One region of the Ottowia oryzae genome, then DNA from elsewhere that is predicted to be linked to it. Evidence: predicted binding sites of a transcription regulator. Region 1 holds the regulator's gene; each other region holds the start of a gene.
What was found. The regulator LexA, encoded in region 1, represses DNA repair genes until DNA is damaged. The targets are predictions, from matches to a motif close to ACTGTATNNNNATACAGT.

Region 1 (10,284 bases):
CACGCGCCACGTTCAGGATGGTGGTGGCCCCGTGCGCATACGCATCGTGCGTGCGCCGGTCGCCGTCGAAGATCGCCACGTCGCCAAACCAGATGCCCGGCTCGACGTAGGTCAGCGTGATCTGCTTGCCCGTCAGCGTGGTGGACGACACCCGCACCGCTCCCTTGGCACACGCGATCCATTGATCGGGTGGCTCGCCGCGGGCGGCGATCAAGTCGCCGTCTTGGTAGCGTCTGACAAAGGCGCATCGAAGTATGTCGTGCCGAAGCGAAGGAGAGAGGGAGGAAAACCAGCGACCGGTGTTGATCGCCTCACGTTCCTCCATAGTAAGAATGGGGTCGTCCATGGTCTGTCTTTTGGGTGACTTCGAATCCGGTGATTGTCGCGCCGGAGACCTGCGGCCCCTCAGTGCGGCTGCAGCGCGGGTGCAGTGCGGGTGCAGTGCGGGCGCGGCTCAACGCGCGCCGTACCACCGTGGGTACAGATCAAACTGGCCGCTGGCGCCCGTGCAGCTTGCGCCAGCTGCTCTTTTATTCGTAGCGCGGCTTTTCTTTGGCCAGAAAGGCCGCAATGCCGATGCCGCCATTGGCGTGGTGCAGGTTGCGCACGAAGTGATCGCGCTCCATCGCCAAATGTTCGTGCAGGCTTTGCTGGCCCGCCTCGCCCACCAGTTCCTTGATGCTGGTCAGCACGTTGGGTGCGCGGTCGGCCAGGTGTTCGGACCAGGCCAGCGCGGTGGTGAGCGCCTGGCCAGCGTCGCACAGGCGGTTGACCACGCCCAACTCGTGCAGGCGCTGGGCGCCCAGGCGCTCGCCCGCCATCAGCAGCTCGGTCACCAGCTGGCGGGGCAGGGCGCGCGCCAGGCTCCAGCTGCCACCGCCGTCGGGCGACAGGGCCACGCTGCTGTAGGCCATGACGAACACCGCGTTGCGTGCGGCCACGATCAGGTCGCACGCCAGCGCCAGCGAAAACCCGGCGCCCGCGGCCGGGCCTTCCACGGCGGCGATGACGGGCTTGGGAAAGGCGCGGATGGCCTCGATCCAGTTGTGCAGGTTCTCGATGCTTTGCGCCTGCACTTCGGGCGGCTTTTGCCGGTTGGCCTGCAGCCGCTGCAGGTTGCCGCCGGCGCAAAAGGATTCGCCTTCGCCGCGGATGACGACGCAGCGCACCTCGGGGTTGGATTCGGCCACGTTCAGCGCCTCGACGCCCGCGGCGTACATCTCGGGGCCCAGGGCGTTGCGGTGTTCGGGATTGTGGATGGTCAGCACCATGGTGCGGCCATCCACCACGCTGCGCAGTTCGGCGGTCATGCGGCGCATTCCTTCAGGGTTGCAAACATCGGGGCAGGGCGGGCGTGGCGGCGCGGGCTGCTGCGGCGCGGCGCCGGATTCTGGGGGGCGTTGGGCAGCGGTGGGGGCCGCTTATTCGGGCGTGGAAGGGTCGCCGTCAGCGCCGGGCGCGGCCTCGGCCTGGCGGGCCAGTTCTTCGTCGCTGAGCGGGGGCAGCTCGTCCAGCTCGGCGATCTGCTGCAGCTCTTCGGGCGTGCGGCCGGTGCCGGGCAGCAGCGCGCGGTCGATCTCGGCCTGCAGCAGGGCGCCTTCGTCGGCGATCAGCGGCTGCGGCGTCGTGGCCGAGTCGGCCGTGGGCCCCGGCTTGGCCTTGGCCAAGTCATCCAGTGCTTTGGCGAAGTCACCGTCTTTGGGTGTGATGCTCATCGAAGTCTCCTTGGCGACATTTGCTATCACTTGAGTAGCTGCTGGCGCGCTGTCAGCAAGCGCTTGAGGCCGATTTGACCACAAGTCCAACGCCCGGGCGCTACGCCACAGTCGGTGGCTGCCGAAGACGCTGGCACTGTCTCAAACGCCCGCCAAGCGCACGCCCCATCAACGAACGCCATGCCCGGACCCGCGCCGGGCATCGGCGTTGTCCCCCTCGCGCAGCAGAGGGGAAGCCGCGTCAGCGGCTCAGGGGGTGTTGCTTACTCTTCCTCGTGCATCAGGCTCAGCCCGATGGCGCCGCGGCGGCGCAGCCAGGGGCTGGGGCGGTAGCGCGGGTCGCCGTAGACGGTTTGCAGGTTGAACAGCACTTCCAACACGTTGGTGGGGCCGAACTTGTCGCCCATGGCCAAGGGCCCCAGCGGGTAGCCCAGGCCCAGGGTGACGGCGGTTTCCAGGTCTTTGGGCGTGCACACGCGCTGCTGGCACATGTCCGCCGCGATGTTGATGATGGTGGCCACCACGCGCTGGGTGACAAAGCCGCCCGAATCGCGGATCACGCTGACGGGCTTGCCATCGCGCGCGAACAGCGCGTGCGCGGCGTCGCGCATGTCGGCGCGCGTGGCCGGGTTGGTGGCCAGCACGCGGCGCTTGGTGGCGCTGTCGTCGATCAGCATGTCGATGCCCACGGTGCGCGCCGGGTCCAGCCGCTCCACCACGGCGACGGTGGTCACGTCAAAGCCCAGCGGCGCTACCAGCGTCAGCGCCTGGGGCGAGGGCGATTGGCCCGTCTCGATCTTCGCGCCCAGGTCTTTGAGCAGCTGGTACAGCTCAGCCCGGCGCGCGGCGCGGGTCGACACCCACACCGGCGGCATTTCGGCCACCACGGGCACGGGAGGCTCGGGCGCGATCTGCGCGGCGCCGTCGACGTAGCTGTAAAAGCCGTCGCCCACCTTCTTGCCCAGCACGCCGCCCGCCAGGCGCTGCGCGGTGATCACGCTGGGGCGAAAGCGCGGCTCTTCGTAGTACTGGCGGTAGATGGATTCCATCACCGGGTGCGACACGTCCAGCGCGGTCAAATCCATCAGCTCGAACGGGCCCAGCTTGAAGCCCACCTGGTCTTTCAGGATGCGGTCGATCGTGGCGAAATCGGTCACGCCTTCGCTGACGATGCGCAGCGCCTCGGTGCCGTAGCCGCGCCCGGCGTGGTTAACGATGAAGCCAGGCGTGTCGCCCGCCTGCACCGGGGTGTGGCCCATCTGGCGCGCGTAGTCGGCCAGCTGGCGGCACACGTCGGGCGAGGTTTTCAGCCCGGCGATCACTTCCACCACCTTCATCAGCGGCACCGGGTTGAAGAAGTGGTAGCCGGCAAACTGCTGCGGGCGCTTCAGCCCCGCCGCAATGGCCGTCACCGACAGCGACGAGGTGTTGGTGGCCAGCACGGCGGTGGGCGCCACGATGTCTTCCAACTCGGCGAACAGGCTCTTCTTGACGTCCAGCCGCTCGACCACTGCTTCGACCACCAGGTCGCACCCGGCCAGGTCGGCCAGCGTGGCGGCGGCCTTCAGGCGCTCTTTCTGCGCGGTGGCCTGCTCGGGCGTCAGGCGGCCTTTTTCAACCAGCTTGTTCCACTGCGCGCCCAGCGCTTCGCGCGCTTTTTCGACGGCGGCGGCCTGGGTGTCAAAAAGAACGACGGTGCTGCCGGCCTGCGCCGCAATCTGGGCGATGCCGCGGCCCATGGCGCCGGTGCCGACGATGCCGACGGTGGTGAAGAGGGGGGCTGAAGTGCTCATGCGCTGAATTATGGGGCAGCATGGCGCGCCAGTTCATCAACGCTGGTTGCTATCAGATAAGTAGCTGCCAGCGCAGGCTGAGACTGCGCCAGCGGCCTAAAAGATGCTTAGCGCCTGACCTGCAGCGCGCCGGGGTTGACGATGTTCGTCGGCGTGCCGCGCAGGTAGCTGAGCACGTTGTCGAACGCCGCGCCGAAGTACAGCTCATAGCTGTCCAGCTCCACGTAGCCGATGTGCGGCGTGCAGATGCAGTTTTCCAGGCGCAGCAGCGCGTGGCCTTGCAGGATGGGCTCGCTCTCGAACACGTCCACCGCGGCCATGCCGGGGCGCCCGCGGTTCAGGGCGCTGACCAGCGCGTCAGGCTCGATCAGTTCGGCGCGCGAGGTGTTGACCAGCAGCGCCGTCGGCTTCATGCGGCCCAGGTCGGCGAGCCGGATCATGTGGTGCGTGGCGTCGCTCAGCCGCAGATGCAGCGACAGCACGTCCGACAGCGCGAAGAACTCCTCGCGCGTGGGCGCGGTGGCGTAGCCGTCATGGCGCGCGCGCGCCATGGATTCGGGCGACCCCCACACCATCACCTGCATGCCAAAGGCGCGGCCGTAGCCCGCCACCAGCTGCCCCACCCGGCCGTAGCCCCAAATGCCCAGCACGCGCCCGCGCAGCGCCGTGCCCAACCCGAAATTGGCGGGCATAGAGGCGGATTTCAGCCCCGACTGCTGCCACGCGCCGTGCTTGAGGTTGCCGATGTACTGCGGCAGGCGGCGCGCCGCCGCCATGATCAGCGCCCAGGTCAACTCCGCCGGCGCCACGGGCGAGCCCACGCCTTCGGCCACGGCGATGCCGCGCTCGGTGCACGCCGCCACGTCCACGTGGCTGCCCACGCGCCCGGTCTGCGAAATCATGCGCAGGCGCGGCAGCTTTTCAATCAGCTGGCGGGTGATATGGGTGCGCTCGCGAATCAGCACGATCACCTCGGCATCGCGCAGCCGCACCGACAACTGGCCCAGGCCCTTCACGGTGTTGGTATAGACCTTGGCGGAATGGGGCTCGAGCTTGGTCGCCACGGCCAGCTTGCGCACGGCGTCCTGATAGTCGTCGAGGATCACGATATTCATCCCGCCATTGTGCCGCCGCCGCGCAGCGGCCATGGGATCGGGCGCGCCAGGGCCGTGGCGCCTGCAGGGTGAGCGGCGAAATCGAAGTGGGGCTGCGCTGCTCGCGGTGCGCGGGAACGTGATCCGCTGTGGCTGGCTGGCTGGCTGGCTGGCTGGCTGCGCCGCTCTGCGCTGCGCTGGCCGCACCTGGCGCTTTGCGTCTTCGCGCGGCCTGTGCAGGGTTGGGCCGGTGCGCAGCGCAGTGGCGAGGCGCGTTGGTGCGGCGTCAAGGCGCCGCGCTCGATGCACCCGATGCTCTGCAATAACCCTTAGCCGCACGCTGGACGATGCGTACGCCACAGAGACCCCGACCGCTTTGGATGCTGATGCGCATCGGCCTACGGCTGAGTTCACCTCGCGCAATGTTGCGGGCTGCGGCGCCAAACACTCAGCAGACCGAACATGCGGCCTGAGGCGCATCCGTGTCAGGCGCTGGTTATGGGCCGATCAGGGTGTGAGCCGCTCCGCTGTTGGTTGACAGTCCTGCGCTGTCGCCCGCCGTGGGCCGATCAGGCGCGCAGCGCCATCGCGTCGGCCACCGCCTCGGCGCGGGCCAGGCGCTCCAGCTCGGCGCAGACATCCACCAGCCGTCCCGTCAGGCGCAGGCTGCCGGGACGGCTGGGGTTGGGCGCACTCACCGCCCTACCTACGGCCGCGACGCTGCGCACCGGGGCATCCGTCGCAAGTAGCGGGCGGGCAGGCGTCTCGGCAGGTGCAGGGGGCTTTGGGGCGCCGCCCACACGCTGTGCGGCTCGGCGTTGGGCTGCAGCCACCCACGAAGCAGGCGCTAGAGCAGTCGGGGCAGCGGACGAGCCTGCTGCTGTGGACGACGAACCGGTGTCGACCGGGGCCGCCACGCGCCACCGGGCGCGGCGGTAAGCCGGGATGGAGCCGCCAGCGGGCATATCCGCCAGATAAATGACGTTGGAGGCAACGATGCTGGCTGCGGCGCGGGGGGCGGCAGCGTTCAGCGCCGCGTCGGAAATCGCTTGGGTACCCATGTAAAACCTTTCAGGCAATGTAGGTTGGACATAGGCGAGATTGATGTTCGGGAAGGCGGTGAAGCCATCCCTTTCGCGCCGCCGTAGGGTGTGGGCAAGAAACCAGGCGCCCTGAGGGCACGGTGGTCTTGCCTGCACGCCCGCCACCTGCAGCGGCGCGAGTGGGGTCGCGCTACAGCAGCATGCTGTTGCGGATCAGGCCAACGGCCAGGCCTTCGATCTCGAACGGTTCGCCGGGCTGCACCACGATGGTGGGGTAGTCAGGGTTTTCGGCGTGCAGCTCGATCTGGTTCTTCTGGCGGTGAAAGCGCTTGACGGTGACGTCATCGCCCAGGCGCGCCACCACGATCTGGCCATTGCGGGCCTCGCGCGTGGACTGCACGGCCAGCAGGTCGCCATCCATGATGCCCGCGTCGCGCATGGACATGCCGCGCACGCGCAGCAGGTAGTCGGGCCGGTGCACGAACAGGCTGGGTTCTATGTGGTAGGTCTGGTCGACGTGCTCTTGCGCCAGGATGGGCGAGCCCGCCGCCACGCGGCCCACCAAGGGCAGCGCCAGTTGCGCCATGCCGGGCAGCGTCAGGCTGAAGGCATCCGAGCGGGCGGAGCCGGGGCGGCCCGAGCCCTTGAGCCGAATGCCGCGCGAGGTGCCGCTGACCAGCTCGATCACGCCCTTGCGCGCCAGCGCCTGCAAATGCTCTTCAGCCGCGTTGGCGGATTTGAAGCCGAGCTGCGCGGCGATTTCGGCCCGCGTAGGCGGAGCGCCCGTGCGCGCGATGGCGTGCTGCACCAGCTCCAGAATCTGTTGCTGGCGGGCGGTGAGCTTGGGACTGTCGGTCATGGAAGGCCTCCGTCGGACGCGGTTGGGGGTTGCGCCCCACTGTGTTGATATCCAGTGCCTGTATTTTTAACCAGTTCCTTGGCGATTGCAAGCGGGTGGCCAATCCACCGCATCCCGACCCACGCATCCGTCAGCGCGCAGGTGCGTCTGCCCCCGGTTTGGGTGACCACCCGCTGCACCGTGACGAAAAACAAAAAGGGCATCGGCTTGTGCAGCCCATGCCCTTTTGTGTTGGCGATGCAAGAGGCGCGCCGTCCGCCGGTACGCCTCGCGCCGGGCAGCCCAAGCGGCCCGGTGGCTGGCCTCAGTTGGCCAGCGCCTGCAGTGCGCGCGCGGTGATTTCCTCGACGCTGCCGGTGCCGCTGATCTTGCGGTACTTGGGCGCGGCGGACGGCTCTTTGCCGGCCCATTCGCTGTAGTAGCTGACCAGCGGGCGGGTCTGGTCGTTGTAGACCTGAAGGCGCTTGCGCACGGTTTCTTCCTTGTCGTCATCGCGCTGCACCAGCGGCTCGCCGGTCAGGTCGTCCTTGCCTTCGGCTTTGGGCGGGTTGAACTTGACGTGGTAGGTGCGGCCGCTGGCCGGGTGGCTGCGGCGGCCGCTCATGCGTTCGATGATGGCGTCGAAGGGTACGTCGATTTCCAGCACGTAGTCCAGCTTCACGCCGGCCTGCTTCATCGCTTCGGCCTGCGGAAGGGTGCGCGGAAAGCCGTCAAACAGAAAGCCGTTGGCGCAGTCGGGTTGGGCGATGCGCTCTTTGACCAGATTGATGATCAGCTCGTCGCTGACCAGGCCGCCCGATTCCATGACGCCCTTGGCTTGCAAGCCCAGCGGGGTGCCCGCTTTCACGGCGGCGCGCAGCATGTCGCCGGTGGAAATCTGGGGAATACCGTACTTTTGCGTGATGAAGGCCGCTTGCGTGCCTTTGCCGGCGCCGGGGGCGCCCAGAAGTATCAATTTCATCTCTCTCCTCGGGTATGTGGGGCCGGTGCGGGGGCAGTCGCTGTCAGCACGCGGGTCAAACCATCTGGCGCCGGACCAGCGTGCCCGCGCCTGCACGCCGCACTCGGCGGTTTCCAATCAAGAATATCACGCGCAAGCCCTCAATTGCCTGACGCGCCAGGGGTGCGTTGCGCCTTACGCCCACAGGCGGCGAACGCGCTCCAGATCCTCGGGCGTGTCCACGCCGGGGCCGGGCGCGGCGCTGGCGATGTGCACGGCAATGCGGTGCCCGTGCCACAGCGCGCGCAGCTGCTCCAGCGCCTCGCACTGCTCCAGCGGCGCGGGCGCCATGCGCGGAAACGCCCGCAGGAAGGCCGCGCGGTAGCTGTACAGGCCGATGTGGCGCAGCGGGGCGGGCGCGGTGGGCAGCTGCGTGATGCCGCCGGCAAAGCCGTCGCGCCACCAGGGCAGGGGCGCGCGGCTGAAGGTGAGCGCCAGGCCCTGCGCGTCGGTGATCACTTTCACCACGTTGGGGTTGGTGAATTCTTCTATGCTTTCGATAGCTTGCGCCGCAGTACCCATCTGCGCTGGCGAGCGTTTTGACAGCAAACCGGCCACCGCGTCGATCAGCGCCGGGTCGATCAGCGGCTCGTCGCCCTGCACGTTGACCACGATGTCGTCGCCCGTCAGGCCGAGCTGCTCGCAGGCTTCGGCCAGGCGGTCGCTGCCGCTGGGGTGGTCGGCGCGGGTGAGCAGGGCGCGCACGCCGTGGTTGGCGCAGGCGGCGGCGATCTCTGGCGCGTCGGTGGCCACCAGCACCTGCGCGGCGCCCGATTGCTCGGCGCGCTCGGCCACGCGCACCACCATCGGCTTGCCGGCGATGTCGGCCAGCGGCTTGTTGGGCAGGCGCGTCGAGGCCAGGCGCGCGGGGATGAGGACGGTGAAGCTCATGGAACGAGAGGGTTAGGCGCTGGGCGCGCGAGGGGCCCAGGCAAGCGGGCGAACGAAGCGAGCATTGTGGCGCGGCTGCGGGCCAGGCTCACCGACCCGCGAGCCAGCGGGCCGAAGCGCCTGCTACCGGGCGAATAGGCCCATCAGCGAACAAGGCAGCCGGCCAGTCGGTCATCAAGGTCAGCGCGCGCCAGCGCAGCATCGAACCCTAAGATACTATCTATTTTGTAGCTGCCAGCGCTGGTGCGTAGGTCGCCAGGGGCTGATTTCATTGGAAACCTGAATCGCCCCCTGTGCATGAAAAAGGGCGGCGGCTCGTCCGCCGTCGCCCTTCCGCTGTTGCCCCCGCCAGCGCGCGCCGCGGCGCTATTGCACGGAGATGCGCTTGGCCGTGGCCGAGGCGTCGAACAGCAGCACGCGCGGCCAGTTGGGCCAGGCGGTGCCCAGCGCCGCGTCGTTGGGGTCGCCGCTGCGGGCGAACGCGGCCAGTGCGCCCATCATCGCGCCCGACAGTGCCTCGCGCCCGCCTTGGTTGGCGTCGGTCACGATCACGTTCGCATACAGCGACGGGCCGAAGTTGCCCAGGATGAAGGGCACGTCGAACGCGTGCGCGGCGCCGTACACGTCGTTCCAGGGGGCGGCTTCCTGCTTCCAGTCAAAGCGGTAGGCCCACACCTGGCCGGGCGTTTGCGTGATGAAGGCGTTGAGCATGTTGTCGCGCAGGGCGCCGAAGAACTTGGCGTCCAGCTCGGCGATGGCCGGGTCGTACGCGGCGCCGTCGGGGTAGGCCGGGTTGATGATGTCGCCAAAGGTGGCCGCCTTCACCTTGGCCGGGTCGAACAGCACCGAGAACAGCTGCGCATCGTTCAGCCTGATGCCCGCCGGCCGCCCCACCAGCGGCAAGAACGACGTCAGCAGCTTGCCCTCGGCGTTGGTCATGCCCGCCAGCAGCGGCGTCTTGACGTAGTCACCCGCCAGGATGGCGGCAATCGGGTCGGTGGCGACCACCGTGCCTTCGGGAATCGGCCCGCTGGCGGTGCTGTTGGGCAGCGCCCCCATGGTGCGCAGGCCTACCGTCAAAAGCGTGCTGGCGGGTTTGGCGCGCAGGTAGGCGGCGATGTCGGCGTGGCTGTGCCCTTGCACCCAGGCGGTGGCGGCTGCGGCGTCGGCGGCGGTGCCGTCGTCGATCAGCAGCTTGAGCAGCAGCACGTTGGACAGCGCCTCGTACGTGGCCACCGTGTTCAGCGCGGGGATGTAACCGTTGTTGCCCGCCAGGTTGTTGGCGGGCTGCGGAAAGCCGGGGCTGGTGGCCACCGAGATGCCGCCCGACAACGGCGCCAGCTTGTGGAACAGCCCCGCCGTGCGCTGGCCGGGCGCGGTGGCCACCGCCAGGATGTTGATGGCGCCGGCGGATTGGCCCGTCAGCGTCACGTTCTTGGCGTCGCCGCCGAATTCGCCGATATTGTCTTGCACGAAGCGCAGCGCTTGTGCGATGTCCAGCAAGGCGTAGTTGCCCGATTGGTCTTCGGGCGTCAGCGTGGGGTCTACGGCCGTGTCGCGCAGCGCGGGGTGGCGGAAAAAGCCCAGCTGCCCCAGGCGGTAGTTGGCGCTGACGACGACCGCGTTGGCCTTCTTGGCCAGCGCCGCGCCGTCGTACACCGGGTCGCCCGAGTAGCCGGTGACGTTGCTGCCGCCGTAGATGTAGACGATGACGGGCAGTTTTTTTTCGCCACTGGCGGGGCGCCAGATGTTCAGCGTCAGGCAGTCTTCGCTGCCCGGCGTGTGGCCGCTGGCCAGGTTGTCGCCCACGGTGGCGTCAAACGTGTTGTTGTTGCCCGGGCTGTAAAGGCGCGGGTTCTGGATGCACCCGGCGCCAAAGCGCGTGGCGT
Region 2 (10,284 bases), 810 kb from region 1:
CATGCTTCACTGAGAAAAGCCACCTTCGGGTGGCTTTTTTGTTGCCGGGCGTTTTTGCGCCAACGCCTGGCGGATTGGTCGCAGTCCCAGTCGCAGTCGCCCCCGCGGAGCTTGGGCGAAGCAGGGCGATGGTTTCGTGTCTGGCGCGAGCAGGTGACCGGCTGAGTGCGCTCAAAAAGACCGCCGCATCGGCCGCCGTCAAACCGTCAGCCAACCCTCGGCCATGCCGTGCCGCTCGGCCACCAGCACGTCTTTGGGCGCGCAATTGAGCGCGCTGGCCAACGCCGATCGGGCCAGCATGGGCAAGTTGTTGCGTTCGCTGAGATGGGCAGCCACCAGGGTCGTGAGTGCGTCGTGGTTCAGGTACGCCAACGCGGCAGCGGCCTGATCGTTGCTCAGGTGGCCGTGTTCGCCGCCCACGCGCCGCTTCAGAAACGGCGGGTAGCGCGATGCGGCCAGCATGGCCGGGTCGTGATTGGCTTCCAGCATGAGTGCATGGCAGCGCGCCAGCTGCCGCAGCACATAGGGTGTGACGTGCCCCAGATCCGTCAGGATGCCCAGGTCGCGCGCGCCATCCGTGCAGCGAAGCTGCAGTGGCTCGCGCGCATCATGCGGCACGGTGAAGGGGCGGATCTGCAGCGCGCCGATCGCCAGCATCTGCCCGTCCCGCGCGATGTTCGCGGGCCCTTCGTAGCCCGCGTCGCGCAGGGCTTGCGCGGTGCCCGCGCTGGTCCACAGCGCTGCGCGGTGACGCTGCGCCAGCAGCGGCGCGCTGCCAACGTGGTCGCCATGCTCGTGGGTGATGAAGACGGCGTCGACGTCGTCGGCGCTCAGGTCGCAGCGCGCCAGCGCAGCCTGTAGCTGCCGCCAGCCCAGGCCGCAATCGATCAGCACCCGGGTGCGTTGCATTCCCTCGGTGGCCTCGACCAGCGTGGCGTTGCCAGCGCTGCCGCTGGCCAGACTGCGAAAGCGCAGCACCGCAGGGGCCGCGCCGCGTTTACTTCAGTTCGTCCGCCAGCACGCGCATGATGCGCTGCGAGTCGGCCAGCGGGGCAGGGCCGCCATTGCCGTCTTGCAGCGAGACGACGCTGGCCGTACCGCTGCCGCGCACCACCACCCGGTACTTCGTCGTGGGCAGCTGCTTGCTGGCGCTGCCGAAGAGCTTGCCGAAGAAGCCGGGCTCTTTCTTCTCGACGTTGGGTTCGACGTAGCGCACGAAGTACGTGCCCTGGCTGCGGTCGCGGTCTTCCACGGTGAAGCCGGTGCGATCCAGTGCCAGGCCCACGCGGCGCCAAGCGCGGTCAAAGTCTTCGTTGACCTGCACGGCGGGCTGGCCGCCGACGGTGGCCAGGGCCGCCGTCTTGGGCGCTGCGGCCGTGGTGCTGGTGGCGGCGCTGCCGCCGCTGGCGATCATGGCCTTGGACTGCTCTTGCGAAACGCCCAGGCGCACCATGAGGCGGCGCAGGAATTCGGCTTCCAGCTCGGGATCGCGCGGGCGCGGTTGCCAGATGGTGCTGTCTTTGGCGGCCGAGCTGAACACCTCTTCCATGCCACGGTGCGTGACGTAGATGTCGGTGCCGCCGTCGGCGGTGCGCTCCAGGCGCGTGCGGAAGCGGTCGCGCTCGCCGGTGGAGTAGAGCGAGTCGAACACTTTGCCGACCGTGTTGCGGATGAAATCCTGCGGAATCTTGGCGCGGTTTTCGGCCCAGTCGGTTTCCATGATGCCGGTGTTGGCCTGGTCGGTGGCGAGCAGGAAGCCGTTTTCCAGCCAGAAGTCGCGCACGGGGCTCCACAGCTTGTCGGGCGAACGGCTGACGTGCAGCCAGCGCTCAGTGCCGTCGCGCTTGTACTGCACGTCGGCAATGGTGTTGGCCGCTGCCTGGGTGCCGGTGGATTGCGTGGCGGCCTGGCCTGCCTGGTAGCCACTGGCGGTCACTGCGCCGCCGGAGACGCTGTAGCGCGACTGGCCGGGAAGCTGGGTCAGATCGGGGGGCACTTCCAGCGACACGCCGCGGCCCGCGGTTTTGTAGTCGATCTTGTCGGGCTCCAGCACCGAGCAGGCGCTGAGGGCCATCACGGCCGCGGCGCCCATCAGGGCCAGAGGAAAACGGCTATCAGCGACTTTCACGTGTGCGATCCTTTGAAGGGAAATCGGGTTCTGGCGCAGGTGGCACCTGCGCTGTCAGCTATCAATATCAGAGTAAACCGGCGTTTTGCAAGGCCTGCTCGACCACGGCCTCGTTGGCCTTGGCCAGCGGTGTCATGGGCAGTCGCATCGTCGGGCCGCAAAGGCCCATGCGCGCCATGGCCCATTTGACGGGGATGGGGTTGGCCTCCACGAACAGCTGTTTGTGCACCGGCATCAGCTTGAACTGGATTTCCATGGCCTTCTGGCGGTCGCCTGCGATGGCGGCCACGCACAGCTCGTGCATCAGGCGCGGCGCCACGTTGCCGGTGACGCTGATGTTGCCCTGGCCGCCGCAGAGCATCAGCGCCACGGCGGTGGGGTCGTCACCGGAATACACGGCAAAGTCTTTCGGCGTCTCGCGGATGAGCCACTGCGCGCGCTCGATGTTGCCGGTGGCTTCCTTCACGCCGAAGATGCCGGGCACCTGCGCCAGCCGCAGCACGGTCTCGGGCAGCATATCGGCCACGGTGCGGCCCGGCACGTTGTACAGCACCATGGGCAGGTCGCCCACGGCTTCGGCGATGGCCTTGAAGTGCTGGTACTGGCCCTCTTGCGTGGGCTTGTTGTAGTAGGGCACCACCTGCAGCTGGCAATCGGCGCCCACCTGCTTGGCAAAGCGCGCCAGCTCGATCGCCTCGGCGGTAGAGTTGGCGCCGCAACCGGCCAGGATGGGCACGCGGCCCTTGGCCTGCTCGACCGCGACGCGGATGATCTCCTGGTGCTCCTGCACGTTCACCGTGGGCGATTCGCCCGTGGTGCCGACCACGCTGACGCAGTCCGTGCCTTCGGCAACATGCCAGTCGATCAGCTTTCGCAGCGTGGGGTAGTCCACGCTGCCGTCTTCGAACATGGGGGTGACCAGCGCAACGATGCTGCCAGTTAGGGATTTCATAGCTACCGTGAAATTCAGCGGAAAACACGCATTTTAGTGTGCGCCCGCGTGGGCAGGGCACGACAGCGGGCGCGAGGACTGGGCTTTAAGCCTCAGTTCAGTGGATAACGCTCGACCACCGGCTCTGGTGCACCCGGTGGGCCGGATGGCGCCGGTGCGCGGCGCACGGCCGCGATGCGCTGCACGAAGCGGTCGGGGCCGGCCAGAAAACCGTCTTCGTAGGCCACCACGCGCCAGTCGGGGCCGCTGCACCAGTGCAGCAATTCGCCCGGCTGCAGCAGGAAGTCGGGGCGCGAAGGCTTACCCACGGTCTGGTTGCCAGCGGCGAAGGTTTCGTAGATCAGCACGCCGCCCTCGGCCACGCTGGCGAGCACCTGCGGCATCAGCGGGCGCCACAGGTAGTTGGTGACCACCACACCGCCAAAGCGCCGCCCGGGCAGGGGCCAGCTGCCCGCTTCGATGTCGGCCAGCACGGCTTCGCCCACGTTCTGCACCACGGCGATGGCGGCAGGGTCGCGATCCACGCCGGTCATGCGAAAACCCTGCTCGGCCAGCCAGCGCATGTGCCGCCCTTGGCCGCAGGCCAGATCCAGCACGCTGGCGCGTGGCGCGATCAGCGGAGCGAAGCGGCGCACCCAGGGTGAGGGCGGTGCGCTGTTGTGAGGGTGAACATCCGGCATGGCAGGGCAGTGGTGGACTATCAAAAATATAGCTGGTGGCGCAGGTGCAGCGGGCGCCAGTCGCTGGTTTTGTTCATGAAACTTTAAGCGCCAACCAGATGACGGACTGTATTTGCATACAGCGTACCACGGCGCGCTGAGTAGAATGCGAGGTTATGGCCAAATCGACTACGACCCCGGCTTCGGGCTATTCCGAGGGTTCGATCCGCGTTCTCAAAGGGCTGGAGCCCGTCAAGCAGCGCCCGGGTATGTACACCCGCACCGACAACCCGCTGCACGTCATCCAAGAAGTGATCGACAACGCCGCGGACGAGGCGCTGGCGGGCTTCGGCAAGAAATTCAAAGTCACGCTGCACGCCGATGGCTCGGTCAGCGTGGAAGACGATGGGCGCGGCATTCCCTTCGGCATGCACCCCGAAGAAAAGGCGCCGGTGCTGGAACTGGTCTACACCCGCCTGCACGCGGGCGGCAAGTTCGACAAGGGATCGGGCGGCGCCTACAGCTTCTCGGGCGGCCTGCACGGCGTGGGGGTCAGTGTGACCAACGCATTGGCCAAGCGCCTGGAAGTCACCAGCCACCGCGAAGGCCAGGTGGCGGCCATGGCGTTTTCGGGCGGCGACGTCGTCGACAAGCTGGCGCTGCGCCCGCAGGGCGATGGCGACCGCAAGCAGGGCACCACCGTGCGCGTGTGGCCCGATGCCAAGTACTTCGAATCGGCCGCACTGCCACTGGGCGAGCTGGTGCACCTGCTGCGCAGCAAGGCGGTGCTGATGCCGGGCGTCACCGTGCAGCTGGTGGACGAGAAGAAAAAGGAAACGCAAAGCTGGCAATACAAGGGCGGCCTGCGCGACTACCTGGAGCAAACGCTGACCGCCGACGCGGTGATCCCGATCTTCGAAGGCGAGGGCTACGCCGGCAAAGACGCCGACAGCTTTGCCGAAGGCGAGGGCGCCCAGTGGGCCGTGGCCTTCACAGAAGACGGCCACCCCGTGCGCGAAAGCTACGTCAACCTGATTCCCACCAGCGCGGGCGGCACGCACGACAGCGGTTTGCGCGAAGGGCTGTTCCAGGCCGTCAAGAGCTTCATCGAGCTGCACGCGCTGCTGCCCAAGGGCGTCAAACTGATGCCGGAAGACGTGTTTGCGCGCGCCAGCTATGTGCTGAGCGCCAAGGTGCTCGATCCGCAGTTCCAGGGCCAGATCAAAGAGCGGCTGAATTCGCGCGACGCGGTGCGCCTAGTGTCGGGCTATGTGCGCCCCGCGCTGGAGCTGTGGCTCAACGAGCACGTGGACTACGGCAAGCGCCTGGCCGAGCTGGCCATCAAGGCGGCGCAGACCCGCCAGCGCGCCGGCCAGAAGGTGGAAAAGCGCAAGGGCAGCGGCGTGGCCGTGTTGCCGGGCAAGCTGACCGACTGCGAAAGCCGCGACATCGCGCACAACGAGGTCTTTTTGGTTGAGGGCGATTCCGCCGGCGGCAGCGCCAAGATGGGCCGCGACAAAGAGACGCAAGCCGTGTTGCCCCTGCGCGGCAAAGTGCTGAACACCTGGGAGGTGGACCGCGATCTGCTGTTCAAGAACACCGAGATCCACGATATTTCGGTGGCCATCGGCGTTGACCCGCACGGCCCGGCCGATACGCCGGACTTGTCCGGCCTGCGCTACGGCAAGATCTGCGTGCTTTCAGATGCGGACGTGGACGGCTCGCACATCCAGGTGCTGCTGCTCACGCTGTTCTTCCGTCACTTCCCCAAGCTGATCGAGACGGGGCACGTGTTCGTGGCGCGCCCGCCGCTGTTTCGGGTCGATGCGCCGGCGCGTGGCAAAAAGCCCGCCGCCAAGATGTACGCGCTGGACGAGGCCGAGCTGGCGTCCATCCTCGACAAGCTGCGCAAGGACGGCGTGCCTGAAGGAAAATGGGCCATCAGCCGGTTCAAGGGGCTGGGCGAGATGAACGCGGAACATTTGTGGGAAACCACGCTCAATCCCGACACCCGGCGCCTGATGCCGGTGCAACTCGGCCGCTTCGACTTCCTTGAAACCGCGGCCGAAATGACCAAACTCATGGGCAAGGGTGAAGCCGCCGCGCGGCGCGAGCTCATGGAACTGCACGGCGATGCCGTCGAAATCGATATCTGAGCGGCCGGTCACACCAGCCGCACACCGCAAACTTGCCTATGACTAAGCCGCCGTTGCGCTTTGGCGCGCGCCGGGCGCCCACCTGGCTGGCGCCCGCGCTGGCCTGCCTGCTGGCGCTGGGCCACGCGCCCGCCCGCGCCGATTTGTGGAGCCACGTCGATGAACAGGGCGTGACCCATTTCGCCGCCGAGCAGATCGACGAGCGCTATCAGCTGTACTACAAGGGCGCCGACGTCTCCCGGCTGAGCCTGACGGCCGAGACCCGGCTGGCCAACCCCGGCGCGGCGCAGCGGGGCGGCGCCGTGGGCTTGCGCGCGTCGGCCGGCAGCGGCGACCCGGCCTTCAAGATGCCGCAGCGCTTTGCGGCCATCGACGATTCCCGCGGCTACAAGGCCGTGCAAAAGCACCTGCGCGAGGCAGCCAAGCAGCATTCGGTGGATTACGAGCTGCTCAAGGCCGTGGTGGCCGCCGAATCGGGCTTTGACCCGACGGCGGTGTCGCCCAAGGGCGCCGTGGGCCTCATGCAGCTGCTGCCCACCACGGCCACGCAGTACGGCGTGGTGGCCGACAAGGGCGGCCGCAAAGACCGCAAGGGCCACCCCATCGCCGCGCAAACCGTCGAGCAAAAGCTGACCGACCCGCGCACCAACATCTTCGCCGGGGCGCGCTACCTGTCGTACCTGCTCAAGCTGTTCAAGGGCGAGACCTCGCTGGCCGTGGCCGCCTACAACGCGGGCGAAGGCGCTGTGCAGCGCGCGGGCAACAAGATTCCCAATTTCAAGGAAACGCAGGGCTACGTGCGCACGGTCATGGGCTTGTACGGCGTTTTCAAACCCGCCCAGGAGGGCGTGCGGGTGGCCGCTGGCGATGCTGCGGCCAATGCCATCCCCGGCGGCGTAGCTTCGGTGGCCCGCGCCCTGGGCAAGGCCAGTGGGCGCGTGCGCGTCGAGCTGGAGCCGGGCGGCGGCGCCAAGCCCCGCGCCGCTGGCGCTGCGCCAGTGGCCGTACTTGGCCCGTCTGGCCCCGCGGATGCTGCGGCGACAAGCAGCGACTCGCCCTGGGCACCGTTGGCTTACACACCGCCGCCGGCGGGCCTTTCGCCGGGCGAATAGTCTTTTTTCTTTGTGGTTCTCTGAATGAACGATCAAACGGTCCTCGATCTGACCGGGGCCAACGACGGGCCCGGTGACGACCTGGCCTTGGCCACCTACGCGCAACGCGCCTACCTCGAATACGCTTTGTCTGTGGTCAAGGGGCGGGCGCTGCCCGACGTGGCCGATGGGCAAAAGCCGGTGCAGCGCCGCATCCTGTACGTCATGGACCAGATGGGCCTGGGCTACGGCGGCGCGGGCGGCAACACGGCGGCCTCGCCCGTCAAAAGCGCCCGCGTGGTGGGTGACGTGCTGGGCAAGTTCCACCCTCACGGTGACACAGCGGCGTACGACGCGCTGGTGCGCATGGCGCAGGATTTTTCCCTGCGCTACCCGCTGGTGGACGGGCAGGGCAACTTCGGCAGCCGCGACGGCGATGGCGCCGCCGCCATGCGCTACACCGAGGTGCGCCTGGCCAAGATCACCCGCCTGCTGCTCGAGGAAATCGAGCAGGGCACGGTGGACTTCGTGCCCAACTACGACGGCCGCCAGGAAGAGCCGCGCCAGCTGCCGGCGCGGCTGCCGTTCGTGCTGCTGAACGGCGCCAGCGGCATTGCCGTGGGTATGGCGTGCGAGATTCCCAGCCACAACCTGCGCGAGATCGCCGATGCCTGCGTGGCCCTGGTCAAGAACGCCAACCTGGGCGACGACGAGCTGTTCGGCCTGCTGCCCGGGCCGGATTACCCCGGCGGCGGCCAGATCATCAGCCCCGCCACCGACATCCACGACGCCTACCGCACCGGCCGCGGCAGCCTGAAAGTGCGTGCGCGCTGGAAGATCGAAGACCTGGCGCGCGGCCAGTGGCAACTGGTGGTGACCGAGCTGCCGCCCGGCGTCAGCACCCAGCGCGTGCTGGAAGAGATCGAGGAAATCACCAACCCCAAGGTCAAGAACGGCAAGAAGGCGCTGACGCAGGACCAGAACCAGCTCAAGGCCACCGTGCTGGCCGTGCTGGACGAGGTGCGTGACGAATCCAGCAAGGATGCGGCCGTGCGCATCGTGTTCGAGCCCAAGAGCCGCACCGTCAGCCAGGACGACCTGGCGCGCACGCTGCTGGCGCACACCAGCCTGGAAACCTCGGCCTCGATCAACCTGACCTGCGTCGGCCTGGACGGCCGGCCCACGCAGAAGTCGCTGCGCGATCTGCTGACCGAGTGGATCGCCTTCCGCCAGACCACCATCACCCGCCGCAGCCAGCACCGCCTGCAGAAGGTGCTGGACCGCATCCACATCCTCGAAGGGCGGCAGCTGGTGCTGCTGAACATCGACGAGGTGATCGCCATCATCCGCGAAAGCGACGAGCCCAAGGCCGCACTGATCGCCCGCTTCAAGCTGACCGACCGGCAGGCCGACGACATCCTGGACATCCGCCTGCGCCAGCTGGCCCGGCTGGAAGCCATCAAGATCGAGCAGGAGCTGGCCGAGCTGCGCAAAGAGCAGGGCAGCCTGGAAGACATCCTGAACAGCCCCGCCAGCCTGCGCCGCCTGATGGTCAAGGAGATCGAGGGCGACGCCAAGCAGTTTGCCGACGAGCGCCGCACGCTGATCCAGGCCGAGAAAAAAGCCGTGGTCGAGGTGAAGGTGGTGGACGAGCCCGTCACCGTCGTCATCAGCGAAAAAGGCTGGGTGCGCGCGCGCCAGGGCCACGGGCACGACGCGGCGGCCTTCGCCTTCAAGGCGGGCGACGGGCTGTACGGCACGTTTGAATGCCGCACGGTTGACAACCTGCTGGTCTTCGGCACAGCGCAGAACGGCGTCGGCCGCGTGTACACGGTGCCGGTGGCCAACCTGCCAGGCGCGCGCGGCGACGGCCAGCCCGTCACCACGCTGATCGAGCTGGAAGCGGGCAGCCACCCGCAGCACTACTTTGCGGGGCCGGAGGGCGCCACGCTGCTGCTGTCGGGCTCTGGCGGCTACGGATTTCTGGCGCGCGTGGAGCACATGCTGAGCCGCCAGCGCGGTGGCAAGGCGTTCATCACCGTGGGCGAGGGCGAGCAGATCTGCAGGCCATCCCTGGCGGCGTGGGATTCCAAGGGAAATAACCCGCCAGCGCCCGAGCAGTCTGCGCAGGCAGCTATGCAATCCGTAGCGGCTACGCATGTGGCCTGCGCGTCGACCGGCGGGCGCATCCTCACTTTCGAGATCGGCGAACTCAAGCTGATGGAAAAAGGCGGGCGCGGCCTGACGCTGATCGACCTGGACGACAAAGACCGGCTGGCGGGCGCCGCGGCCTACACGCGCAGCGTGCGCATCAGCGGCATCGGCAGGGGCGGCAAGGCGCGCGATGAAACGCTGGAAATCCACAGCCTGAACAACGCCCGCAGCACCCGGGGGCGCAAAGGCAAGGCGGCCGACTTGGGCTTCAAGCCCAACGACGTGCAGCGGGTGCTGTGATGGGCGGCCAGCTGTCGCCCATCGGCCTGCTGCTGATGCTGGTGGGCGCCGCCATCAGTTTTGCGCTGGGCCGCTACCTGTCGCGCGGCTGGCGCGCCAAGCGGCAGCAAAAGCAGCAGGCCGCCAAGCTGGCCAGCGAAACGCGCCAGCAGCGCCGCGCCCGGGAGCGGCGCGAGCGCAAGTGAGCACCGTAAGGCGGTAGCCGCGCTGAGTCGCGCGCTGACACGTGCACGGGCATGGCGATAGGCCTCGCCATGGCTTGGCTTGCCGCTGGGCGGCTGATTGTTCGATCAGCCCCGAATCGAGAAATACTGCACGCGCGTGTTGTCTTGAAGCACTCGGCTTTGTGACGATTTGATACGCCTGCCCATATGATCGGCGCGCCCAAAGGCAGAGGGTGCGCGCCCTGATCGGGTGCCGAATAACCTCCTGGCGCCCGTACCACGGTCGCTGGCAGCTATCGAATCTGAAGTGAATCCCGTGACCTCAACGTTTCAAGCCCGCCGCGCTGCAGATGGCGTGGTGGCCGGCGCGCCCCACGCCTGCGATGACTTTCCTGCAAGCAGCCCGGCCAGCGCGCAACCCACCTTGCCTTCAGCCCGCGCGGCGTTGCTGCGCCGACTGAGCGCCGCCGTCGCCCTGTCGCTGATGGGCGCGGCCATGGCGCAAACGGCGCCCGCGCCGGCCGCCCCAACGCCTGCTTGCGACAAGCCGGTGTACCTGAGTTTTCGCACCGGCTCGATGGAGGTGGCCCCGTTGGTGGCCGTGGTGTTGAAGCGGCACAAGGTGCGCGCCACGTTCTTTGCGTCGGCCGACCCGACGCCCCAGGGCGGCGATGCGCTGG
Region 3 (10,284 bases), 1.1 Mb from region 1:
TGCGCCGCCTCAACGGCTTCCTGAACGTTGAATGCCGCAATGCCGCGCGGCACGGGCACGCCGAATTGACGCAGGATTTCTTTGCCCTGGTACTCGTGAATCTTCATGTAGCCCCTCTTGGGATGGGTGATGGATTGATCGGCCGACGCCGCAGTACCAGTGCCAGCTCAACGTGTGAATGCAATCTGCAGCCCGCGAATGTATCATGGTGCGATGCACCAATTTAAGTGCCGCGGCCTGACAAGGTCTTGACGCGCGTGGTGCCGCACCCCAATCGAAAGTACGCATACATGGCCAAGGTCTTCATTGATGGCGAGGCTGGCACCACCGGCCTGCAGATCCGCGAGCGGCTGGACGGGCTGGCCGGCGTTGAGGTTGTCAGCATCGACGCGGCCCGCCGCAAAGACCCCGAGGCCAAGCGCGAGATCATGTCTGCCGTCGATCTGGTCATCTTGTGCCTGCACGACGACGCTGCGCGCGAATCGGTCGCCATGATCGACGCGCTGCCCGGCCGCCAGCCGCGCATCATCGACGCCAGCACCGCGCACCGCGTGGCCGAGGGTTGGACGTATGGCTTCCCCGAACTGTCGCCCGAGCAGCGCGCCGCCGTGCAAGCGGCCGACCGCGTGGCCAACCCCGGCTGCTACGCCACGGGCGCCATCTCACTGCTGCGTCCGCTTGTGGATGCGGGCGTGCTGCCCGCCGATTACCCGGTCGCCCTGCCCTCGGTCAGCGGCTACACCGGCGGTGGCCGCCAGATGATCGAGGCGTACGAAGCCGGCGACGCGCCCGCCTACGAGCTGTACGCCCTGGGCCTCAAGCACAAGCACATCCCCGAGATCATGCGGTTTGGCCGCGTGACACGCCGCCCCATCTTCATCCCCGCCGTCGGCAATTTCGACCAGGGCATGTTGGTGGAGCTGCCCCTGCACCTGGACACCCTGCCCGGTCAGCCGACGGTGGAGCGCCTGCTGGACGTGTACCGCGCCCATTACGCGGGCGCTGACGCGGTGACGGTCGAGCCCGCGCCCGAGTCCGGCAAGCTGGACGCCGAAGCGCTGAAGAACACCAACCAGCTTGAGATTCGCGTGTTCGGCAACCCTGACGCGCACCACGCAGTCGCCGTGGCCCGCCTGGACAACCTGGGCAAGGGCGCCAGCGGCGCAGCGGTGCAAAACCTGCGGCTGATGCTGGGCTTGTGAAGCAACGGCCACTCGTCGATTTGCTTCTATTTTTATAGCTGCCGGCGCTTGCCAATGCAGCGCTAGCAAGCGATTTGGCTTGTAGTTTCCGCGCCTTGAGCGAGCGGCCGCGGCTTCCACAGCCCGGCTCTTGGGGCCAAGCAAGTAAGGCCTGCGAGCGGCCCCAGATCACCAGCACCCCGCGAGCGCGCAAGGCAACGCACCTGGCGAACTGCCGAACAAGCCCTACGAACCAGGCGCGCACCGTGCGCGGGCGCTTCCGCTGGAAGTGCAGTCAGCCTGCCAACGCCGCTGCAGGGCCTCAAGGCTCCAGAATCTCGGCGGCGCCGTCCGCAAATTCCGCCGCCGCGCCGGGGCCTGCGGCCTCCAGCACCGCGTCGATCAGCGGGTTCAGCATCGGAATCAACTCGCCTACCGAAGCGGCTCGCCGCACCTGGTACAGGTACTCGTCCGCGTCGTCGCTCAAATGCTGCCGAATGGCGTCGCTCATGAACGCCGTCAGCGCGGCTTTCAAGTCGGGCGGAGCGGCGGAGCGTTGGGGCGCTGGCCGTGGGCTTGGCGCGTGCACCGCGCTCGCTTCAGGACGCGCGGCGGGGGCGGGGCGGGGCGGCCTGGGTGCAACCGGCGCTGCGACTGGCGGCGTGACCCGACGAGCAGGTTCAACGGGCGGCACAGACGCCATCGGTGCCGGTGGCCGCTGCGGCGCCGCAGCGGGCGGCGAATGTGGATGCGCCCGGAGGTGGCGACGCTTTGCGCACCGCCACGTCGGCCGTGCGCTCCGCCGGGCGGGCAGCCGGTGGGGGCTGTACCGGCGCGGGCGCGGTGGCGCGCGCCTTGGTGGGTTTGGCGGAAGAAGGCTTGACACCCGTATCGGCCGCCCGCTTGGCTGCTGCGGGCCAGGGTTGCAGCACCCTTTCGATGTAGCCGCTGGACGCCAACCAGATCAGCCCCCCGGCGCTGACCGCCGATTTGCCCGTGGCGGCCAGCACTTCGTCGCGCGTGCGCTTGCCGTCCACCAGCCGCAGCAGCTCGCGCAGTGCGGGCGGCACGCTGGACGTGACACCCGCGCATTCCTGGCGCCCGCGCTGCGTCAGGGCATAAATCCAGTCTCCCATATGGGTCCTCCCCGCTTCGGCGGCGCCCCACAAGGCGCTGGCGCGGATGCTTTCGTTCTCGGGTTCGTTGGTGGGCTAAAGCCCAGGGCGGGCTCGATTCTTGCGAGGCTAATCCAATTTGGTGCGCGGCGGACGTCGCGCGGGCCTACGCAAATGCAGGAACCGTGACGTTTTCTACCTCGCCAATTAAATTGCTTATACGTAGTACCCCTATGGTCGGGTTTGGGGTTTTTATTAACACTTAAGTATTCTTTTGGTCGGTTAGGAGTAGTCATGAGCTTCCTCAATGGCTTCATGGGAAATGCAAAGGCACAGCTCAAAGCACTGGCTGCCGCCGGCTCGACGTCCAAGCGGCGCGCGAGCCAGGGCGACGCCTACGAGCCCGTGCGTCTGGATTTCATTTCCGCCATCTGCGCGCACCGCCAGTGGAAAACCTACTTCAACGACTGCCTGCAAGACACCGAGAGCGACGAGCCGCTGGACGCCGAATCGGTCGGCCGGGGCGATCGCTCGGTGGTAGGACAGTGGCTCTACGGCGAAGCCAGCCTGCGCTTTGGCAAGCTGCCTTCGTTCGACAAGCTGCTGGACACGCACAGCCAGTTCCACGAAGAGGCCGCGCGCATCGCGCAGATGCACCAGAACGGCCAACGCGCCGAAGCGCTGGCGCTGCTGCGCTCGGGCGAGTACACGCGGCTGTCGCTGAAGGTGATGGGCTTGCTGGGTGCGCTGGCGGACGAATCGGCCCGCACTCAACCTGGTGCGCGCCTGGCCCCGGCACCTGCCCAGCGCGCCGCCTGAGCGAGTTCGGCGGGGCCAAGCGGCCGGCTGCGGCGGCGGGCGCACGTCCCGCCTTGCGATTCGGTGCCCTGCCCCTGTCGTGCGCGCTACTTAAGCCCGCGTCAATCGTCGCCGAACTCGTCTTGGCTCGACACTGCCGACGGCGCGTTGCCTGGCTGCGCTTCGTCGCGCGCGCGGCGCATCACGCGCTGCACGCTGGCGCCTGAAAAGCCGCGGCTGGCCATAAAGCGCATCTGGCGCGCCCGCTCGGCCGCATCGGCGGGGGGGCGGCCAAACTTGCGCGCCCACACGGCGTAGGCGCGCGCCTCTTCCGTGGCCTGCAGCTGCTCGGCGGCCTCGCGCACGATGTCGTCCGGGAGGCCTTTGGCGCGCAATTCCTGCAGCACGCGCGCGTTGCCCAGGCGCCCGGCGCGGCGGTGTAGTACCGACTCGGCCACCCGCGCCTCGCTGATGAAGCCCTTGGCGGCCAACTCATCCAGCACCCGCGCCACCGCTTGCTCGTCGTCGCCCGCCGCGCGCGCGTGCGGCAGCAGCTTGGTCATCAGCTCGGCGCGCGAATGTTCGCGGGCCGACAGGTAGCGCAGCGCCCGCCCTTTGAGCGACAGGCCGGGGCGCGGGGCGCGGGCGGGCGCCTCAGACCGCGGCGCCTTCACCTCATTTGCTTCAAATTTCATAGCTGCTTGCGCACTACCGGCGGGCGCCAGAGCCCGATTCTTTGCCCATCACCTACGCACGGCAACGCGCCTACCCAGCGCGCCGTGCGTGGCAGCGATCAGTCCTGCTCGTCGTCCGCTGCGTCGGCGGCTTTGGCGGCACCGGTGGTGACCGGGCGCAGGCTGATGCCCAGCGATTCGCGCACCTTGTTCTCGATCTCGCGCGCCAGATCGGCGTTTTCGCGCAGGAACTCGCGGGCGTTGTCGCGGCCCTGGCCGATCTTTTCGCCGTTGTAGGCGTACCAGGCGCCGGATTTGTCCAGGATGCGCGCGTTCACGCCCATGTCGATGATCTCGCCTTCGCGGCTGATGCCCTCGCCAAACAGGATGTCGAACTCTGCCGTCTTGAAGGGCGGGCTGACCTTGTTCTTCACCACCTTGACCTTGGTCTCATTGCCGATGGCGTTGTCGCCCTTCTTGATGGTGCCGGTGCGGCGGATGTCCAGGCGCACGCTGGCGTAGAACTTCAGCGCGTTGCCGCCGGTGGTGGTTTCGGGGCTGCCGAACATCACGCCGATCTTCATGCGGATCTGGTTGATGAAGATCACCGTGCAGTTGGTCTTCTTGATGGTGGCCGTCAGCTTGCGCAGCGCCTGGCTCATCAGGCGGGCCTGCAGGCCGGGCAGGCTGTCGCCCATCTCGCCTTCGATCTCGGCCTTGGGCGTGAGCGCCGCCACCGAGTCGATGACCACCAGATCCACCGCGCCCGAGCGCACCAGCGAATCGACGATTTCCAGCGCCTGCTCGCCCGTGTCCGGCTGGCTGATCAACATGTCGGACAGGTTCACGCCCAGCTTTTGGGCGTAGGCGGTGTCCAGGGCGTGCTCGGCGTCGATGAAGGCGCAGGTGCCGCCCAGCTTCTGCATCTCGGCGATGACCTGCAGCGTAAGCGTGGTCTTGCCCGAGCTTTCCGGGCCGTAGATTTCGATCACCCGGCCGCGCGGCAGGCCGCCCACGCCCAGGGCAATGTCCAGCCCCAGCGAGCCGGTGGAAACCACCTGGATGTCGGCGATCACTTCGCCTTCGCCCAGCTTCATGATCGTGCCCTTGCCGAACTGCTTTTCGATCTGGGCCAGCGCGGCCTGCAGGGCTTTGGCTTTTTCGGATTTGTCTGCTACTGCCATGTCCATGATTCTCTCCTGTATGCAACTGTTAGGGGCATCCGGCCACCCGTTGAAACGGCTGAACTGGATGCATGGACAGGACTGTATAGGAATACATTGATTGACGTAAAGCCGATTTAACGTCAGTTTGCCTTACCATATCGCCATGGCCAACTCGGACTACGACGACCGCTGGCGCCAAACGCACCTGGGGCGTTTGCTGGGCCACGCCATGCGGCGCTTTGACGAGCGCGTGCTGCAGCTGATGGCCGTCAACGAGCGCGCGCCACTGGCGCTGTCCAACCTGGCGGCGCGCGACAAGGTGGGCGCGGCGCACATCCACATCACCCGCCACCTGCCGCTGGAAGGCGCGCGGCTGACTGAGCTGGCGCGCTGGGCCGGCATGAGCAAGCAGGCGATGGGCGACCTGGTGGACCAATGCGCGGCCTGGGGCCTGGTGCAGCGCGAGCCCGACCCGGTGGATGCGCGGGCGCGCCGCATCGTCTTCACCGCCAGCGGGCTGGACTGGCTAGCGGCGTTTCAGGCCGCCGTGGCGCAGGCCGAGGCCGAGTTTCAAGCGGCGGTGGGCAAGGACGTGGCCACCGTGGTCGCGCTGGGGCTGGAGGCCTACGCCGCGTCGGCCTGATGGCGGCGCGCAAGGCGGTCAGGCCGCGCGTTGGCGTACCACCATGACTTCTGCGCCAGTGTTCAGCCCAACACACCCACCACCAAGAACACGGCGCGGGCGCTCGCCACCGGCTGCGCCTCGCCTTGCGGCGGGGTGGCCGTGATCAGGGCCTGCGCAAAGGCCAGGCGGCTGCCGGCCTTGGTGACCTGCACCTCGGCCTGTACCCAATCACCGACCTGCGCCGCCCCCACGTAGTCAACACCCAGACTGGAGGTGATCATGCGCAGCGGCGGCGTGCGCGAGGCGGCGGTGACGTAGCCCAGCGCCACGTCGGCAAGCGTGGCGATCGCCCCGCCATGCCAAGTGCCCGACGCGTTGGTGTGCATGGGCGCCACGCGCAGCCCGATCAGAAAGCCCTGCGCCAGGGGCCGGTGGAAGTACGGCCCGGTCAGATCCAGAAACGGGCTGGTGCGAAACAGCGGCACGAAGCCGTCGGGCACGGCGGGCAGGGGCGCAGTCATGGCCGATGGCGCTCGGCAAAGGCAAAGGCAAAGGCAACGGTGGGCGATGAGGGCATGCGGGGCTCCGGCAGCGGTATGAAAAGCCCATTGTGATAACCCTAGCGCAGGGCGAAGCTCATCCGGCCTTCAGGTCGCGCCGCATGCCTTGGCAGCTCAACCGGCTAGCTGCCGGCCCGCGGGCTACTCAGCCAGATGGCACACGGCTTCGATGTTGTTGCCTTCCGGGTCGATGACGAAGGCGCCGTAGTAGTTGGGGTGGTAGTCGGGGCGCAGGCCCGGCGCGCCGTTGTCCTGGCCGCCCGCGGCGATGGCGGCTTGGTAGAAGGCGTCGACCTGCGCGCGGTTTTGCGCGCGCCACGCCAGGTGGCACCCGGTGGTGGCCGCGGGGCCGCCGTAGGGCGATGGGCCGTCGATGAACCAGACGTCGGCCTTCTTGCCGTCGGGCTCTGCCGCGTCGGGGTAGGCGAAGCCGACGATGTTGGCGCCGTAATGCCCCTCCAGACACACGCTGTAGCCCAGGGGCGCCAGGGCGGCGCTGTAGAAGGCTTTGGCGCGTGCGATATCGGCGACGCGAAAGGTCATGTGGTCCAGCATTGTGAGTTCTCCTTCCGTGGGTAGTGCGGCAAATTCTAGATCGAAACTGTATAAATAAACAGTTGTTTTCTGCCGCAGCGACGCGCTGCGCGGGCGGCCCCGTGCCCGGGCGACCAGGCCGCCGCGCACCGCCGTCGCGCAGGCGACCTAGAATGGTTGCCAAGGCGCGGCGTTCCCACACAGCGCTGGACTTCAGGAGACACAAGGCATGCGCATCCTCATCGCGGAAGACGACCAGGTGCTGGCCGATGGCCTCATGCGCAGCCTGCGCAATGCGGGCGCCGCCGTTGACCACGTGGCCAGCGGCAGCGAGGCGGACACCGCCCTGCTCACCAACACCGAGTTCGATTTGCTCATCCTCGACCTGGGCCTGCCCAAGCTGCACGGCCTGGAAGTGCTCAAGCGCCTGCGCGCGCGCGGGCAGACGCTGCCGGTGCTGATCCTGACAGCGGCCGACGGCGTGGACGAGCGCGTCAAAGGCCTGGACTACGGCGCCGACGACTACATGGCCAAGCCCTTCGCGCTGAGCGAGCTGGAGGCGCGCGTGCGCGCCCTCACGCGGCGAGGCATGGGCGCGGCCAGCTCCACCATCAAGCACGGCCCGCTGGAATACGACCAGACCGGCCGCGTGGCCAGCATCGACGGCAAGATGGTCGATTTGTCCGCGCGCGAGCTGGGCCTGCTGGAAGTGCTGCTGCAGCGCAGCGGCCGCCTGGTCAGCAAAGAGCAGCTGGTCGAGCGCCTGTGCGAATGGGGCGAAGAGGTGAGCAACAACGCCATCGAGGTGTACATCCACCGCCTGCGCAAGAAGATCGAGAAAGGCCCGATCCGCATCGCCACCGTGCGCGGCCTGGGCTACTGCCTTGAAAAGATCACCCCCTGATCTTTTCAGCAGCAAATTGGCCGCTGGCGCCGGTGCACACTGCGCCAGCAGCTATTTTTAATATAGCAAGTGAAACTCTTCCAGCGGTCGCAGCGCTCGCTCTTCGGCGAGATCCTGGACTGGATGCTGACGCCGCTCTTGCTGCTGTGGCCCATCAGCCTGGCGCTGACCTGGCTGGTGGCGCAGAACCTGGCCAACAAGCCGTTTGACCGCGCGCTGGTCTACAACGTGCAGGCGCTGGCGCAGCTGATTCAGGTTGGGCCCGGCACGCAGGTGCGCTTCGTCCTGCCGCAACCGGCCAGCGAACTGCTGCGCGCCGACGATTCGGACGACGTGTACTACCAGGTGCGCGACGCGCGCGGGCAGCACCTGTCGGGCGAGCGCGACCTGCCCTTGCCTCCGCGGATCGAACGCGCCGACGACCCCGAATCGGCCCGCCTGCTGGATGAGCCGCAGCTGCGCGACACCGAGTTCCGCGGCCTGCCGGTGCGCGTGGCCTACCTGTGGGTGCCCGTGGGCGGCGGCGCGCAGCACGCGCTGGTGCAGGTGGCCGAGACGCGCGAAAAGCGCAGCGTGCTCGCCACCGAGATCATCAAGGGCGTGATGCTGCCGCAGTTCGCCATCTTGCCGCTGGCGGTGCTGCTGGTGTGGCTGGCGCTGGTGCGCGGCATCAAGCCGCTGAGCCAGCTGGAGCAGCGCATCCGCGCGCGCCGCCCCGACGACCTGAGCCCGCTGGACGACAGCGCCGTGCCGCAGGAAGTCAGCCCGCTGGTCGATTCGGTGAACGACCTGCTCACGCGGCTGAAGGATTCGGTGGGGGCGCAAAAACGCTTCCTGGCCGACGCGGCGCACCAGCTCAAGACACCGCTGGCCGGGCTGCGCATGCAGGCCGAGCTGGCCCAGCGCGAAGGCGCCAGCGAGGAGGAGCTCAAGCAGTCGCTGCAGCAGATCGGCCACGCCAGCGTGCGCGCCACCCACACCGTCAACCAGCTGCTGGCGCTGGCCCGCGCCGAAGGCGGCAATGCGGCGCTGGCGCGCCAGCCGGTCGACCTGGCGGCGCTGACGATCGAGGTGGTGCGCGAAGCCGTCCCCGCCGCGATGGAGCGGCGCGTGGACCTGGGCTACGACGGGCCCGAGCCCGGCGCGCCGCACCTGGTGCGCCACGGCAACCCGCTGCTGCTGCGCGAAATGGTGCGCAACCTGGTGGACAACGCGCTGCACTACGCCCCCGTGGGCGCGCCGGACGGCACGGCCGAAGTCACCGTGCGCCTGCGCGTGGCGCCGCCCGGCGGCGGCCTGGCCATCGAGGTGGAAGACAACGGCATGGGCGTGGCCGAGGCCGACCGCGAGCTGGTCTTCCAGCCCTTCTACCGCGTGCTGGGCACCGACGTGGACGGCACTGGCCTGGGCCTGCCCATCGTGCGCGAGATTGCCGAGCAGCACGGCGCCAACGTCACCGTGCTGGAGACCCACCCCGGCCAGCCCCGGCCGGGCGCGCGGTTCGTGGTGCGGTTTTTGTGAGGCGCGCCGGGGCGGGCTGCTCCGCTGGCCTCAGCTGCCCTGCGTGCCGCCTGGCGACGGGCCGGTCGCGCGGCAGACCGAACAGCGAATAACTACCAATTCGATAGCTGCCAGCGCTGGTGCAGCGGGCGCCAGAGGGTGATCTGGCTATTAGTCTGCCGCCGGCCGGTACAGGTTGAGCTGCAGCCTCTCGCGCTCGATCGCGCGGGCCATGCCTGGCACCTGCGCGGTGCGCTGCACCTGGGCCCACAGCTCGGGGTAGTCCTCGGGGTTGATCCCGGCGATGCTGCCCCAGCGCAGCAGCGTGAGCGCGTAGGCGTCCAGCGGGCCGGGGTGCACGCCGCCCAGCCAATCGCTGCCCGCGGCGCGCGTGCGACGCACCATCGTCTGCAGCTCTGCCAGCAGATGGCGGTAGCTGGCCACGCCAAAGCGCTTCATCTCGGCCTGCGCGGCTTCGTTGTCGCTGAATTTGTGCGGCATGAAGATGTGCGTGAACGCCGGGTGCACGGTGTTGTTCATCCAGGCCAGCGCTTCGTAAAAGCGGGCGCGCGCCAGCGGCTGGTGGGGGATGAAGTGGGCCTCGGGGAAAGCGGCGTCGATGTAGCTGACGATGGCCACGATCTGCGTGAGCACCTCGCCGCCCGCCACCAGCACCGGCACCTGGCTGCGCGGGTTCAGCGCCTTGTAGTCGTCGCCGTACTGCTCGCCCTTGTGCAGCTTGATGGGCACGGGCTCGAACGTGGCGCCGGCCAGCTCCAGCATGCTGTGCGGCACGAACGAGCAGGCACCGGGGGCGTAGTAGAGCTTGAGGGGCATGGCGGCGTCTCCTTGGCGGTGGGGCCGAGCGCGTTCTGGCTGAGCGCGTTGGGCCTGGTGCACAGGATACCGTTGCACCGCCGAATGGCGCAGCGGCTGCGGGCTATGGGCATGCGCCGCGCGGGGTGGCGGCTGAGGGCGGTGCTGCGGGCCGGCAGCGCGACGCGATCAGTCGCAGTCGCGCAGCTCACGCCCGCCCAGGGCGCCGCGCAGGCCGCGCGCCTGCTGGCGCAGCGCGTCGTCGGCGTTCGGCAGGCGCAGGCGGTAGCCGGGCACGTCGCGCCTTTCCTGCACCACGCGGGCGGTGCGCACGCCCTTGCGGCCCAGATCGGCCAGCGCGCGGTCGGCCGCGTCTTCGTTGGCAAAGCGGCCCAGGGACAGGCCCGGCTC

Region 2: a site for LexA is predicted at 3,866-3,883, ahead of C6570_RS12455 (DNA topoisomerase IV subunit B). Genes of this name have one in related genera too.
Region 3: a site for LexA is predicted at 5,033-5,050, ahead of recA (recombinase RecA). Genes of this name have one in related genera too.

What each region holds. Positions count from the first base shown of each region.
Region 1 is NZ_CP027666.1:3,537,667-3,547,950, reverse strand. It holds gene C6570_RS16240 (Crp/Fnr family transcriptional regulator) at 1-346, opposite strand, end outside; gene C6570_RS16235 (oxepin-CoA hydrolase, alternative type) at 531-1,310, opposite strand; gene C6570_RS16230 (hypothetical protein) at 1,422-1,715, opposite strand; gene C6570_RS16225 (3-hydroxyacyl-CoA dehydrogenase) at 1,979-3,508, opposite strand; gene C6570_RS16220 (D-2-hydroxyacid dehydrogenase family protein) at 3,616-4,623, opposite strand; gene C6570_RS18030 (hypothetical protein) at 5,172-5,663, opposite strand; gene lexA (transcriptional repressor LexA) at 5,836-6,504, opposite strand; gene adk (adenylate kinase) at 6,809-7,465, opposite strand; gene kdsB (3-deoxy-manno-octulosonate cytidylyltransferase) at 7,640-8,395, opposite strand; gene C6570_RS16200 (carboxylesterase/lipase family protein) at 8,762-10,284, opposite strand, start outside.
Region 2 is NZ_CP027666.1:2,729,177-2,739,460, reverse strand. It holds gene C6570_RS12475 (MBL fold metallo-hydrolase) at 199-978, opposite strand; gene bamC (outer membrane protein assembly factor BamC) at 998-2,092, opposite strand; gene dapA (4-hydroxy-tetrahydrodipicolinate synthase) at 2,196-3,080, opposite strand; gene C6570_RS12460 (class I SAM-dependent methyltransferase) at 3,173-3,760, opposite strand; gene C6570_RS12455 (DNA topoisomerase IV subunit B) at 3,916-5,895, shown strand; gene C6570_RS12450 (lytic transglycosylase domain-containing protein) at 5,934-7,007, shown strand; gene parC (DNA topoisomerase IV subunit A) at 7,032-9,440, shown strand; gene C6570_RS12440 (hypothetical protein) at 9,440-9,625, shown strand; gene C6570_RS12435 (polysaccharide deacetylase family protein) at 10,089-10,284, shown strand, end outside.
Region 3 is NZ_CP027666.1:773,381-783,664, reverse strand. It holds gene sucC (ADP-forming succinate--CoA ligase subunit beta) at 1-107, opposite strand, end outside; gene argC (N-acetyl-gamma-glutamyl-phosphate reductase) at 291-1,202, shown strand; gene C6570_RS03700 (hypothetical protein) at 1,504-1,692, opposite strand; gene C6570_RS03695 (hypothetical protein) at 1,862-2,317, opposite strand; gene C6570_RS03690 (CZB domain-containing protein) at 2,591-3,115, shown strand; gene recX (recombination regulator RecX) at 3,217-3,789, opposite strand; gene recA (recombinase RecA) at 3,888-4,958, opposite strand; gene C6570_RS03675 (helix-turn-helix domain-containing protein) at 5,098-5,577, shown strand; gene C6570_RS03670 (PaaI family thioesterase) at 5,640-6,080, opposite strand; gene C6570_RS03665 (VOC family protein) at 6,261-6,674, opposite strand; gene C6570_RS03660 (response regulator) at 6,883-7,557, shown strand; gene C6570_RS03655 (sensor histidine kinase) at 7,627-9,078, shown strand; gene C6570_RS03650 (glutathione S-transferase family protein) at 9,229-9,894, opposite strand; gene C6570_RS03645 (sporulation protein) at 10,063-10,284, opposite strand, start outside.